DNA from 2 places in the Streptomyces sp. Tu6071 genome. Region 1 is predicted to be linked to the other one. Evidence: riboswitches for the same ligand, from Rfam matches in the RefSeq annotation. Region 1 holds a riboswitch; the other holds the start of a gene.

Region 1 (5,758 bases):
CGACCTGGCGACGGGGCTGCACAGCGCGCTGGTCGAGCTGGCTCTCGACCTGCGGTCCTGAGCGAGGCCGGGCCGGCGGGGCGCGGACCCGGTCCGTTCGCGGGTTTCCCCGTGTGATGTGCGCCTTTCGGCCCTGTGCGTCCCTGCTCGTACGCCCCCGACTACCCAAACCGGCCGGGGACGACCTAGGGTTGGTGTGTGAATGAGCTCGACGTCGTAGGTGTCCGGGTCGAAATGCCCTCCAACCAGCCGATCGTGCTCCTGCGAGAAGTGGGAGGCGACCGGTACCTTCCCATCTGGATCGGTGCCGGCGAGGCGACGGCCATCGCCTTCGCCCAGCAGGGGATGACCCCTGCCAGGCCGCTGACGCACGACCTCTTCAAGAACGTGCTCGAAGCCGTCGGTCAAGAGCTGACCGAGGTCCGTATCACCGGCCTCAAGGACGGCATCTTCCACGCGGAACTCGTCTTCGCCAGTGGTATCGAGGTCAGCGCTCGTCCCTCCGACGCCATAGCGCTCGCGCTGCGCACCGGCTCGCCGATCTACGGTGCGGAGGAACTGCTCGACAGCGCGGGGATCGCGATCCCCGACGAGCAGGAGGACGAGGTGGAGAAGTTCCGCGAGTTCCTCGACCAGATCTCTCCCGAGGACTTCGGGACCAACAGCCAGTGAGGCCCGCTCCGGGCCCCCGATCCCCCGCCGGGGACCGGGGGACGAGCGGGCATTCGGCTAGCCTTACCCCGGCGAACCGCGCGGCAAACCACTCTCCAGGGGAATATCACCCGGCGTGCCCAGCGTGGCGATCGTTGACGCACCCCGGGTGACTGCCTACCGTCATGTGCCAGGTCGAGGACGGAGGTCGGCGTGAGAAGCAGCGGCGACAGCAGGGTGGGGGGCGTCCCCGGGCGACGCCCGAACGGCGAGGCTCCCCTGCCGCTGCGCGGGGGTGGACCGGGGCCGCAGGCGGTCGTTCCCGCGCCCGCGGTGGGATACCGGGGGCCGACGGCGTGCGTGGCGGCCGGTATCACGTACCGCCAGCTCGACTACTGGGCGCGCACCGGGCTCGTGGAGCCGAGCGTGCGCGCCGCGCAGGGCTCGGGGACCCAGCGCCTCTACAGCTTCCACGACGTCGTTGTCCTCAAGATCGTGCGGCGCTTTCTCGACACCGGGGTCGCGCTCCAGAACATCCGCGGCACCGTGCGGCACCTGCGCCACCGCGATCCGAAGGACCTGGAGGGGATGACCCTCATGAGCGACGGGGCGACGGTCTACGAGTGCACGTCGTCCGAGGAGGTCGTGGAGCTGCTCCAGGGCGGCCAGGGCATCTTCGGTATCGCCGTGGGGGTCGTGCAGCGCGATGTCGAGGCGGCGCTCGCGCAGCTGCACGGTGAGCGGGTCGACGAGGGCGAGACGGTGATCCGGGGCGGCGAGGCCGCCGGGGACGAACTCGCGGCGCGGCGGCGCAACCGGGCGGTGTGAGGACCGGGACCTCGCAGGACCTCGCGGAGCGGAGGCGGGCGGCCGGGTGGCCGCCCGCCTCTCCCATGTCTGTCTCCGCCCCTTGTTCCCGCCTTCCTCGTGTCCCCGGCCTTCCGTACCGGGCGTTGTCAGTGGGGTGCGCGAGCATGGGGGTGTGAGACGTGCCCCGACCGTGCTGCATCTCGACATGGATGCCTTCTTCGCCGCTGCCGAGCAGGCGGCGAAGCCGAGCCTGCGCGGGAAGGCGGTCGTCGTCGGGGGGCTCGGTCCGCGCGGCGTCGTCTCCACCGCGTCGTACGAGGCGCGCTCCTTCGGGGTGCACTCGGCGATGCCCACGGCGCAGGCGCGCCGCCTCGCGCCGAACGCCGCCTACCTCTTCCCCCGCTTCACGCTCTACCGGAGCGTGAGCGAGCAGGTAATGGAGCTGCTCGGGGCGCTCTCGCCGCTCGTGGAGCCGCTGAGCCTCGACGAGGCGTTCGTCGACCTGGAGGCCGGTGGCGTGGCCTTCGACGCGGGGACGGCGCGCGCGGTGGGGGAGCGGCTGCGGGCCGACATCAGGGCGCGGACGGGGCTGACGGGCTCCGTGGGGCTCGCCGCGTCGAAGATGCTCGCGAAGATCGGCTCCGAGCGGGCCAAGCCGGACGGGCTCGTGCTGATCGAGCCGGGCACCGAGCGCGAGCTGCTCGCGCCGCTCTCCGTGCGGGTGCTGCCCGGGATCGGCCCCGCCACCGGGGACCACCTGCGCAGGGCCGGGATCAGCACGATCGGGGAGATCGCGGAGGCGGGCGAGGACGAACTCGTACGGCTGCTCGGGAAGGCGCACGGCGCGGGGGTGTACGCGATGTCGCTCGCGCACGACGAGCGGCCCGTCGTCGCCGAGCGGGAGGGGAAATCGGTCTCGGTCGAGGACACGTACGACCTGGACATCCACGACCGGGTACGGGTACGGGCCGAGGTCGCCGCGCTCGCCGACCGCTGCGTGGGGCGGCTGCGGGCGAGCGGGCGCTCGGGGCGGACCGTGGTGCTCAAGGTCCGCCGGTACGACTTCTCGACGCTCACACGCTCCGAGACGCTGCGCGCGCCGACCGACGACCCGGCCGTCGTGCGCGAGGCGGCGGCGCGGCTCCTGGAACTCGTGGACACGACGGGCGGGGTGCGGCTGCTCGGGGTCGGTGTCTCCGGGCTCGCCGACTTCACGCAGGAGGTGCTGTTCGCGCGGACGACGGCGGGGGAGGAACCCCTCGCCCTGGCCCCCGAACCGCTCCGGGTGACCTCGCCCGTGCCCGTGCCGTCAGTGCCGCCCGCGCCGCGGTGGCGGCCGGGCCAGGACGTCGTGCACACGGAGCACGGGCCCGGCTGGGTGCAGGGCAGCGGGCTCGGGCGGGTCACCGTGCGCTTCGAGACGCCGTACGACGAGCGCCCGGGGCGCGTACGGACCTTCGCCGTCGACGACCCGGAGCTGAGCGCGGGGGAACCGCTTCCGCTGGTGCGGGGCACGGGCACGGGCGAGGTGCGGCCGGGGGCGGCGGGGGTGCCGTAGACGCTGGTGCCGGAAGGTGGCCGGGAATCGACAGGGGAGCGGGGCCCTCAGGCGTCCTCGCGGCCCGCGATGCTCCCGAACTCGACGTCCTCGTGCGGTTCCGGGGGGTTCGCGTCGAGGCCGTAGTGGCGGTAGAGCTGGAGTTCCTGCTGCGGCGAGAGGTGGCGGCCCACGCCGAAGTCGGGCGCGTCCTTGATGAGGGCGCGTGCGAAGGGGACGCGCAGGACGCCCGAGACGAGCCGGCTCGGCTCCAGGGGGACGAAGGCGTCCCTGCTGAAGAGGCCGGTGCGTATCGCCGCCCACTCGGGGATTCCGGTGGCGTCGTCGAGGTACACCTCGTCCACGGTGCCGATCCGGGCACCCTCGTGGTCCACCGCCTTGCGACCGATCAGGGCGTGCGGGTCGATATCGGTCTCCACGGCACCTCCTGGTGTCGGCGCCCGCGCTGCGGGGCCGTAGGGCTCGTACCCCTACGTAAAGGCACTTCCGCTCCGGCGGCCACTCGGCGCCCCGCCGCCCCTGACCCGCCCGGCGCGCCGCTGGTACGCTGGCCATTGGCTGCTGACCCTGTGCGGGAGAGTGCCCCGGAGCTCGACACCGGGGACGCCGAAGGAGCAAATCCTCCCCGGAATCTCTCAGGCCCCTGTACCGCGCGGGTGAGGTCACTCTGGAAAGCAGGACGCGTCCGGCGGGTACGCGGGGCGTCGGTCCTCACCGACGGTGCAAGCCTGCGCGGGCGCGTGCGTCCGTGAAGGTGAAGCTCTCAGGTCCGGATGACAGAGGGGGAGGCCGTCCGGGTACCCGCAGGTGGTATCCGGTGCAGGTCGCGCCGACCAGGAGGCCCCCGCAGATGACCGTCCACCGCACCCCGCTGACCCGGCTGGAAGAGGGCACTCCCTTCGCCCAGCGCCACATCGGGCCCGACGCCGAGGCGCGGGCGAAGATGCTCGCCCAGGTCGGCTTCGGCTCGCTCGACGAACTCACCGCCGCCGCCGTGCCCGAGGTGATCCGCTCCGCCGAGGCGCTCCAGCTCCCCGCCGCGCGCACCGAGGCCGAGGTCCTCGCCGAACTGCGCGCCCTCGCCCGGCGCAACGAGGTCGTGGACTCCATGATCGGCCTCGGCTACTACGGCACCTTCACGCCGCCGGTCATCCTGCGCAACGTCATGGAGAACCCTGCCTGGTACACCGCGTACACGCCGTACCAGCCGGAGATCTCGCAGGGCCGCCTGGAGGCGCTGCTCAACTTCCAGACGATGGTCGCCGACCTCACCGGGCTGCCCACCTCGGGCGCCTCGCTGCTCGACGAGGGCACCGCCGCGGCCGAGGCGATGGCCCTCTCGCGGCGCGTCGGCAAGGTCAAGAAGGGCGTCTACCTCGTCGACGCCGACACCTTCCCGCAGACCGTCGCCGTGCTGCGCACCCGCGCCGAGCCGACGGGCGTCGAGGTCGTCGTCGCCGACCTGTCCCAGGGCCTGCCCGCCGAGTACGCCGAGGGCGGCGTCACAGGCGTCCTCCTCCAGTACCCGGGCGCCTCCGGGGCCGTACGGGACCTGCGCCCCGTCATCGAGCAGGCGCACGCGGTCAACGCCGTGGTCACCGTCGCCGCCGACCTGCTCGCGCTCACCCTGCTGACCCCGCCCGGCGAACTGGGCGCGGACATCGCCGTCGGCACGACGCAGCGTTTCGGTGTCCCGATGGGCTTCGGCGGCCCGCACGCGGGCTACATGGCCGTCCGCGAGGCGCACGCGCGCAGCCTGCCCGGACGCCTCGTCGGCGTCTCCGTGGACGCGGACGGCGACAAGGCGTACCGCCTCGCCCTCCAGACCCGCGAGCAGCACATCCGCCGCGAGAAGGCGACGAGCAACATCTGCACCGCGCAGGTCCTCCTCGCGGTCATGGCCGGGATGTACGCGGTCTACCACGGCCCGGACGGACTGCGCGCGATCGCCGAGCGCACCCACCGTTACGCGAGCCTGCTCGCCGCCGGGCTGCGCGCCGGGGGCGTCGCCGTCGCCCACGGCGAGTACTTCGACACCCTCACCGTGACCGTCCCCGGCCGCGCCGACGCGATCCTCGCCGCCGCTCGCGAGCAGGGCGTCAACCTCTACCGCGTGGACGCGGACACGCTCTCGCTCGCCTGCGACGAGACCACCGACCGCGCCCGCCTCGCCGCCGTCTGGGCCGCCTTCGGCGTCAGCGCCGACATCGAGGCGCTCGACGCCTCGGCGGAGGACGCGCTCCCCGGGGCGCTGCGCCGTACGAGCACGTACCTGAGCCACCCGGTCTTCCACGCGCACCGCTCCGAGACGGCGATGCTGCGCTACCTGCGCTCGCTCTCCGACAAGGACTACGCCCTGGACCGGGGCATGATCCCGCTCGGCTCCTGCACGATGAAGCTCAACGCGACGACCGAGATGGAGCCCGTCACCTGGCCCGAGTTCGGTTCCCTGCACCCCTTCGTGCCCGTCTCGCAGGCGCAGGGGTACCTGGAGCTGATCCGTGAGCTGGAGGAGCGGCTCGCCGAGGTCACCGGGTACGACAGGGTCTCGCTCCAGCCGAACGCCGGTTCCCAGGGCGAGCTGGCCGGGCTGCTCGCGGTGCGCGGCTACCACCGCGCGAACGGCGACACGGCCCGTACCGTCTGCCTCATCCCCTCCTCGGCGCACGGCACCAACGCCGCGTCCGCCGTCATGGCCGGGATGAAGGTCGTCGTCGTCAAGACCGCCGAGGACGGCGA
Region 2 (5,758 bases), 4.7 Mb from region 1:
CGAGCACCTGCTCCAGCTCGTTGCCCGGCCATCCGCCGTACGGCGCGGTCTCGGCCGTCGTCTGCGCCGGAACGTTCATCCGCTTCCCACCCTGAGCCCGCGGGCGCCTGACCCGCTGTCGTTCACCGGGCCGCCGCTGTGCGCGGGGCCGCTGCCGTTCGCTGCTTGCGGGCGCACTGTAGCGCGCGGCGCCGACAGGCGGCCCGGCCCTGGCACGGCCCCGACCGGCCTCGGACTGGCCCCCGACCGGCCTCGGACCGGTCCCCGACCGGCCCCGGACCGGGGTCGGCTGGGCCCCGGACCCGCTCAGCCGTCCGCCGCGCCGCGCGGCGCGGGGAGCGCGGGGCCCTTCGTCGTGTGCGGTGTCGCCCGGGGTCGCGGCGGGGGTACGAAGTCGAGTGCCGCCAGTTCCGCCGCGGCCTCGCGGTCGAGGAGGACGAGGTGGGCGCAGCCGCGGGGGAGCAGCCCGCGCGCGGCCCGTGCGCGCAGCCTGCCCGCGGCCCTGCGGTGGCGGGCGAAGGCGTACCGGCTCACCTCGCGTCCGCGGGCGCGCTGACCGGCGCGGGCGAGCGGCGGGGAGACGTCGAGGAAGAGCAGGTGGAAGCGGGTGCCGCGGCGGCGGGCGGCGAGGGCGAGCAGGGCCCGGACGAAGGGCAGCGTCCCGCAGTCGTGCACGAGGAGGCTCTCGCGCGTGGTGAGGGCGGCGCGCAGCAGGACGCGGTAGTGGTCGAGGCGGACGAGCGGCCGGTAGAGGGCGTAGGGCAGGGCGGGCAGCCGGGCCGCCCAGCGCTCGCGGGTGTCCTGCGAGTCGATGGTGCGGGCGGCGGCGAGGCGGGCCAGGAGCGTCGACTTGCCGCTGCCGGGGAGCCCGGAGACGGCCACGAGGTCGCCCTCGGCGAACCGTAGCCGCCGGGGGGCGTACGGGGCGCCTTCGCGCAGGTCCAGGACGCGGGGCGCGGCCCGGTGCGCGGGCGCGTCCCCGGCGTACGGTGCCGCGCCCCTCGCACCGCCGGACTCCCTCGCACCACTACGCGCGCCCACCTCGGCCCGCTCCGCCGCACCACTGCCCACTCCCCCGCCACCGCCCGCGCCCGCACGGCCGCGCTCCCCCGCACTCGCCCCCGCGCCCACCTCGGCCCGCTCCCCCGTACCCGCCCCGCCCCGCGCTCCCGTACCCGCCCCCGCCCCAGCCCGTCCCCCCGTACCCGTGTCGCCACGCTCCGTGCCGGTCTGCTGCCGCATCGCGATTCCTCCCCCGTGCTCGCGGTCCGCCCGCCGCACGCCCCCTCAGAGTAAAGAGAAGGTAATGCGGACTACCGGGACAGTGCCCAGCCCGGGGGTGCGGGAATCCCGGCGTGACGCACCTCGCCACCGGGGGGCGGGATGCCCCTTCTGTCGCCCGGAGAGGCGTGCGATGATGGCGGCGATCGACCGCTTCACCCCAGCGCGACGGCTCCAGGGCCGGACGGCTGGACAACCTCATAACGGCCGCTTGAATCCGCGCGGGAGAGTCCCGGGAGCCGCACAGCCGCTCCGGGGCGCCGAAGGAGCAAGTCCCTCCCTTGAATCTCTCAGGCCCCGATACCGCGCGGGCGAGGCACATCTGAAAAGCGGGCCGGGCGACCGGTCCCACCCACGGTGCAAGTCCGCCCGCCGCGCGCGGGTCATGGCGAACCTCTCAGGTCCCGATGACAGATGGGGAGGAACCACCTCGCCCGTCTCGTTTCTGGGAGCCGACCGCATGAGCGACACGCCAGACACCGCCCCCCTCCGCAGGACCGCGCTCGACGCCGCGCACCGCGCGCTCGGCGCGACGATGACCGACTTCGCCGGCTGGGACATGCCGCTGCGCTACGGCAGCGAGCGCGAGGAGCACACAGCGGTGCGCGAGCGCGCCGGGCTCTTCGACCTCTCCCACATGGGCGAGATCACCGTCGCGGGGCCGCAGGCCGTAGACCTCCTCGACTTCGCGCTCGTCGGCAACATCGGCTCCGTGAACGAGGGCCGCGCCCGCTACACGATGATCTGCCGCGAGGACGGCGGCATCCTCGACGACCTCATCGTCTACCGCACCGGTGCCGACACCTACCTCGTCGTCGCCAACGCCTCCAACGCGCAGACCGTCCTCGACGCGCTGCGGGAGCGCGCGGCCGGTTTCGACGCCGAGGTGCGCGACGACCGGGACGCGTACGCGCTCCTCGCCGTGCAGGGTCCGGCGGCGGCCCGCATCCTCGCGAAGATCACCGACGCGGACCTCGACGGGCTCAAGTACTACGCGGGCCTGCCCGGCTCCGCGGGTGGCGTCGCGGTCATGATCGCGCGCACCGGCTACACGGGCGAGGACGGTTTCGAGCTGTTCTGCGCCCCTGCCGACGCGCCGAAGCTGTGGGGCGCGCTCTTCGCGGCGGGGACCGGGTCCGGCATGGTGCCGTGCGGGCTGGCCTGCCGCGACACGCTGCGGCTCGAAGCCGGGATGCCGCTGTACGGGCACGAGCTGAGCACCGCGCTCACGCCGTTCGACGCGGGCCTCGGGCGCGTCGTGAAGTTCGAGAAGACGTCGAACGAGGGCCGTTTCGTCGGCCGCGAGGCACTGGAGGCCGCCGCCGAGAAGGCCGCGAGCACCCCGCCGCGCAAGCTCGTCGGGCTGATCGCCGCGGGGCGTCGGGTCCCGCGCGCCGGGTACGCGGTCGTGGCGGACGGGCAGGTCGTCGGCGAGGTCACCTCGGGTGCCCCGTCCCCGACGCTCGGCAAGCCCCTCGCGATGGCCTACGTGGACGCCGCGCACGCCGCGCCGGGCACGGAGGGCGTCGGCGTCGACATCCGGGGCAAGCAGGAGCCGTACGAGGTCGTGGCGCTGCCCTTCTACAAGCGGCAGAAGTAGCGTCCGCGAGTCGCCGGGCGCGCCGCGCGGGCGCTGTCCGTACGGGAGCGCGCGCTCCGCGTACGGCGCGGTCCCGTACCCGTGCCTCCCGCATCCCCTTTCCCCACCACTCCCCCGCGTACAGGAGAATTCAGGCCATGAGCAACCCCACGAACCTGCGGTACAGCAAAGAGCACGAGTGGCTGTCGGCCGCCGCGGACGGCGTCTCGACGGTCGGCATCACGGCGTACGCCGCCGGTCAGCTCGGTGACGTCGTCTACGCGCAGCTCCCCGAGGTCGGCGACAGCGTCGAGGCGGGCGAGACCTGCGGCGAGCTGGAGTCGACGAAGTCGGTGAGCGACCTGTACTCGCCCGTCAACGGTGAGGTCACCGAGGTCAACTCGGACGTCGTCGAGGACCCCTCGCTCGTCAACTCTGCCCCCTTCGAGGGCGGCTGGCTCTTCAAGGTGCGCGTGAGCGAGGAGCCCGGCGACCTGCTGAGCGCCGAGGAGTACGCGGCCTTCGCCGGCTCCGACGCCTGACGGCGCACGGACGACGTTCGAGACGACGCACGATAGGGACTGAACTCTTGTCTTCGCTCCTCAACACCCCGCTCCACGAGCTCGACCCCGAGGTGGCCTCGGCGGTCGACGCCGAGCTGCACCGCCAGCAGTCCACGCTGGAGATGATCGCCTCCGAGAACTTCGCGCCCGTCGCCGTCATGGAGGCGCAGGGCTCGGTGCTCACCAACAAGTACGCCGAGGGCTACCCGGGCCGTCGTTACTACGGCGGCTGCGAGCACGTCGACGTGGTCGAGCAGCTCGCGATCGACCGGGTCAAGGCGCTCTTCGGCGCCGAGCACGCCAACGTGCAGCCGCACTCGGGCGCGCAGGCGAACGCCGCCGCGATGTTCGCGCTGCTCAAGCCGGGCGACACGATCATGGGCCTGAACCTGGCCCACGGCGGTCACCTGACCCACGGCATGAAGATCAACTTCTCCGGCAAGCTTTACAACGTCGTCGCGTACCACGTCGACGAGGAGACCGGCCGGGTCGACATGGACCAGGTCGAGAAGCTGGCGCGCGAGGCGCGGCCGAAGCTCATCGTGGCCGGCTGGTCGGCGTACCCGCGTCAGCTCGACTTCGCCGCGTTCCGCCGGATCGCGGACGAGGTCGGCGCGTACCTCATGGTCGACATGGCGCACTTCGCCGGGCTCGTCGCGGCGGGTCTGCACCCCTCGCCGGTGCCGCACGCGCACGTCGTCACGACGACGACGCACAAGACGCTGGGCGGGCCGCGCGGCGGCGTGATCCTGTCGACGGCCGAGCTGGCGAAGAAGATCAACTCGGCTGTGTTCCCCGGTCAGCAGGGCGGTCCGCTGGAGCACGTGATCGCGGGCAAGGCGGTGGCCTTCAAGGTCGCGGCCTCGGACGACTTCAAGGACCGCCAGGCGCGGACCCTGGAGGGCGCGCGCGTCCTCGCGGAGCGCCTCGTCGCCGCCGACGTCACCGAGCACGGTGTCTCGGTCCTGTCGGGTGGTACGGACGTGCACCTCGTCCTCGTCGACCTGCGCCACTCGGAGCTGGACGGCCAGCAGGCCGAGGACCGACTCCACGAAGTCGGCATCACGGTCAACCGCAACGCGGTCCCGAACGACCCGCGTCCCCCGATGGTCACCTCGGGTCTGCGCATCGGGACCCCGGCGCTCGCGACGCGCGGCTTCGGCGCGGCGGACTTCGCCGAGGTCGCCGACATCATCGCCGAGGCGCTCAAGCCCGGCTACGACGCGGCCTCGCTGCGCGCGCGGGTGACGGCGCTCACCGAGAAGTACCCGCTGTACCCGGCGTTGGGCGCCTGAGTCCGGGTACGACCCCGCGGGGGCCTTTCGCCCCTTTCCGGCCCGTCCCGCACACTGGGGAGTGACCCCCGGCGCGCGGGACGGGCCGCGCGCCCCCCGTACCCGTTTGTTCTTCCGCACGTCCCCCGTTCCCGGACGGACAACGACGTCCGTCTTTTGAGGAGTGTTCCGTGGCCATCTCGGTCTTCGACCTGTTCTCCGTCGGCATCGGCCCCTCCAGCTCGCACACCGTGGGCCCCATGCGGGCGGCGCGCATGTTCGCCCGCCGGCTCAAGAACGAGGGGCTGCTCGTGCCGACCGCGCGGGTGCGCGCCGAGCTGTTCGGCTCGCTCGGCGCCACCGGGCACGGGCACGGCACCCCGAAGGCGGTGCTGCTCGGGCTGGAGGGCGCCTCGCCCCGTACCGTCGACGTCGAGCACGCCGACGCGCGCGTGGAGGAGATCCGCACGGGCGGGCGCATCTCGGTGCTCGGCGCGCACGAGATCCCCTTCGACTACGACGAGGACCTGCTCCTGCACCGCCGCGAGGTGCTGCCGTACCACGCGAACGGCATGAAGATGTTCGCGTTCGACGAGGCGGGCGCGCTGCTGCTGGAGAAGACGTACTACTCGGTCGGCGGCGGTTTCGTCGTGGACGAGGACGCGGTGGGCGAGGACCGCATCAAGCTCGACGACACCGTGCTGAGGTACCCCTTCCGCACGGGCGACGAGCTGCTGCGGCTCACGCGGGAGACGGGGCTCTCGATCCCGGCGCTCATGCTGGAGAACGAGAAGGCGTGGCGCACCGAGGACGAGATCCGGGCGGGGCTCCTGGAGATCTGGCGCGTCATGAAGGACTGCGTGGCGCGCGGCATGTCGCGCGAGGGCATCCTCCCGGGCGGCCTGAAGGTCCGCCGCAGGGCGGCGGCCTCGGCGCGTCAGCTCCGCGCGGAGGGGGACCCGCTCGCCCGCGCGATGGAGTGGATCACGCTCTACGCGATGGCGGTGAACGAGGAGAACGCGGCGGGCGGTCGCGTCGTGACGGCGCCGACGAACGGCGCG

What was found. Region 1 has a riboswitch for glycine ahead of gcvP (aminomethyl-transferring glycine dehydrogenase). Riboswitches for the same ligand answer to the same signal wherever they lie in the genome.
Region 2: linked by a shared signal. The riboswitch ahead of gcvT (glycine cleavage system aminomethyltransferase GcvT) and the one ahead of gcvP (aminomethyl-transferring glycine dehydrogenase) in region 1 are both predicted to bind glycine.

The regions. Positions count from the first base shown of each region.
Region 1 is NZ_CM001165.1:6,829,647-6,835,404, forward strand. Features, by position in the region: gene STTU_RS29000 (MerR family transcriptional regulator) at 1-61, shown strand, start outside; gene STTU_RS29005 (bifunctional nuclease family protein) at 199-672, shown strand; gene STTU_RS29010 (MerR family transcriptional regulator) at 865-1,479, shown strand; gene STTU_RS29015 (DNA polymerase IV) at 1,634-3,019, shown strand; gene STTU_RS29020 (PRC-barrel domain-containing protein) at 3,067-3,438, opposite strand; glycine riboswitch at 3,582-3,680, shown strand; gene gcvP (aminomethyl-transferring glycine dehydrogenase) at 3,870-5,758, shown strand, end outside.
Region 2 is NZ_CM001165.1:2,151,281-2,157,038, forward strand. Features, by position in the region: gene STTU_RS08645 (enhanced serine sensitivity protein SseB) at 1-79, opposite strand, end outside; gene STTU_RS08650 (AAA family ATPase) at 307-1,242, opposite strand; glycine riboswitch at 1,494-1,597, shown strand; gene gcvT (glycine cleavage system aminomethyltransferase GcvT) at 1,742-2,881, shown strand; gene gcvH (glycine cleavage system protein GcvH) at 3,019-3,402, shown strand; gene glyA (serine hydroxymethyltransferase) at 3,450-4,718, shown strand; gene STTU_RS08670 (L-serine ammonia-lyase) at 4,889-5,758, shown strand, end outside.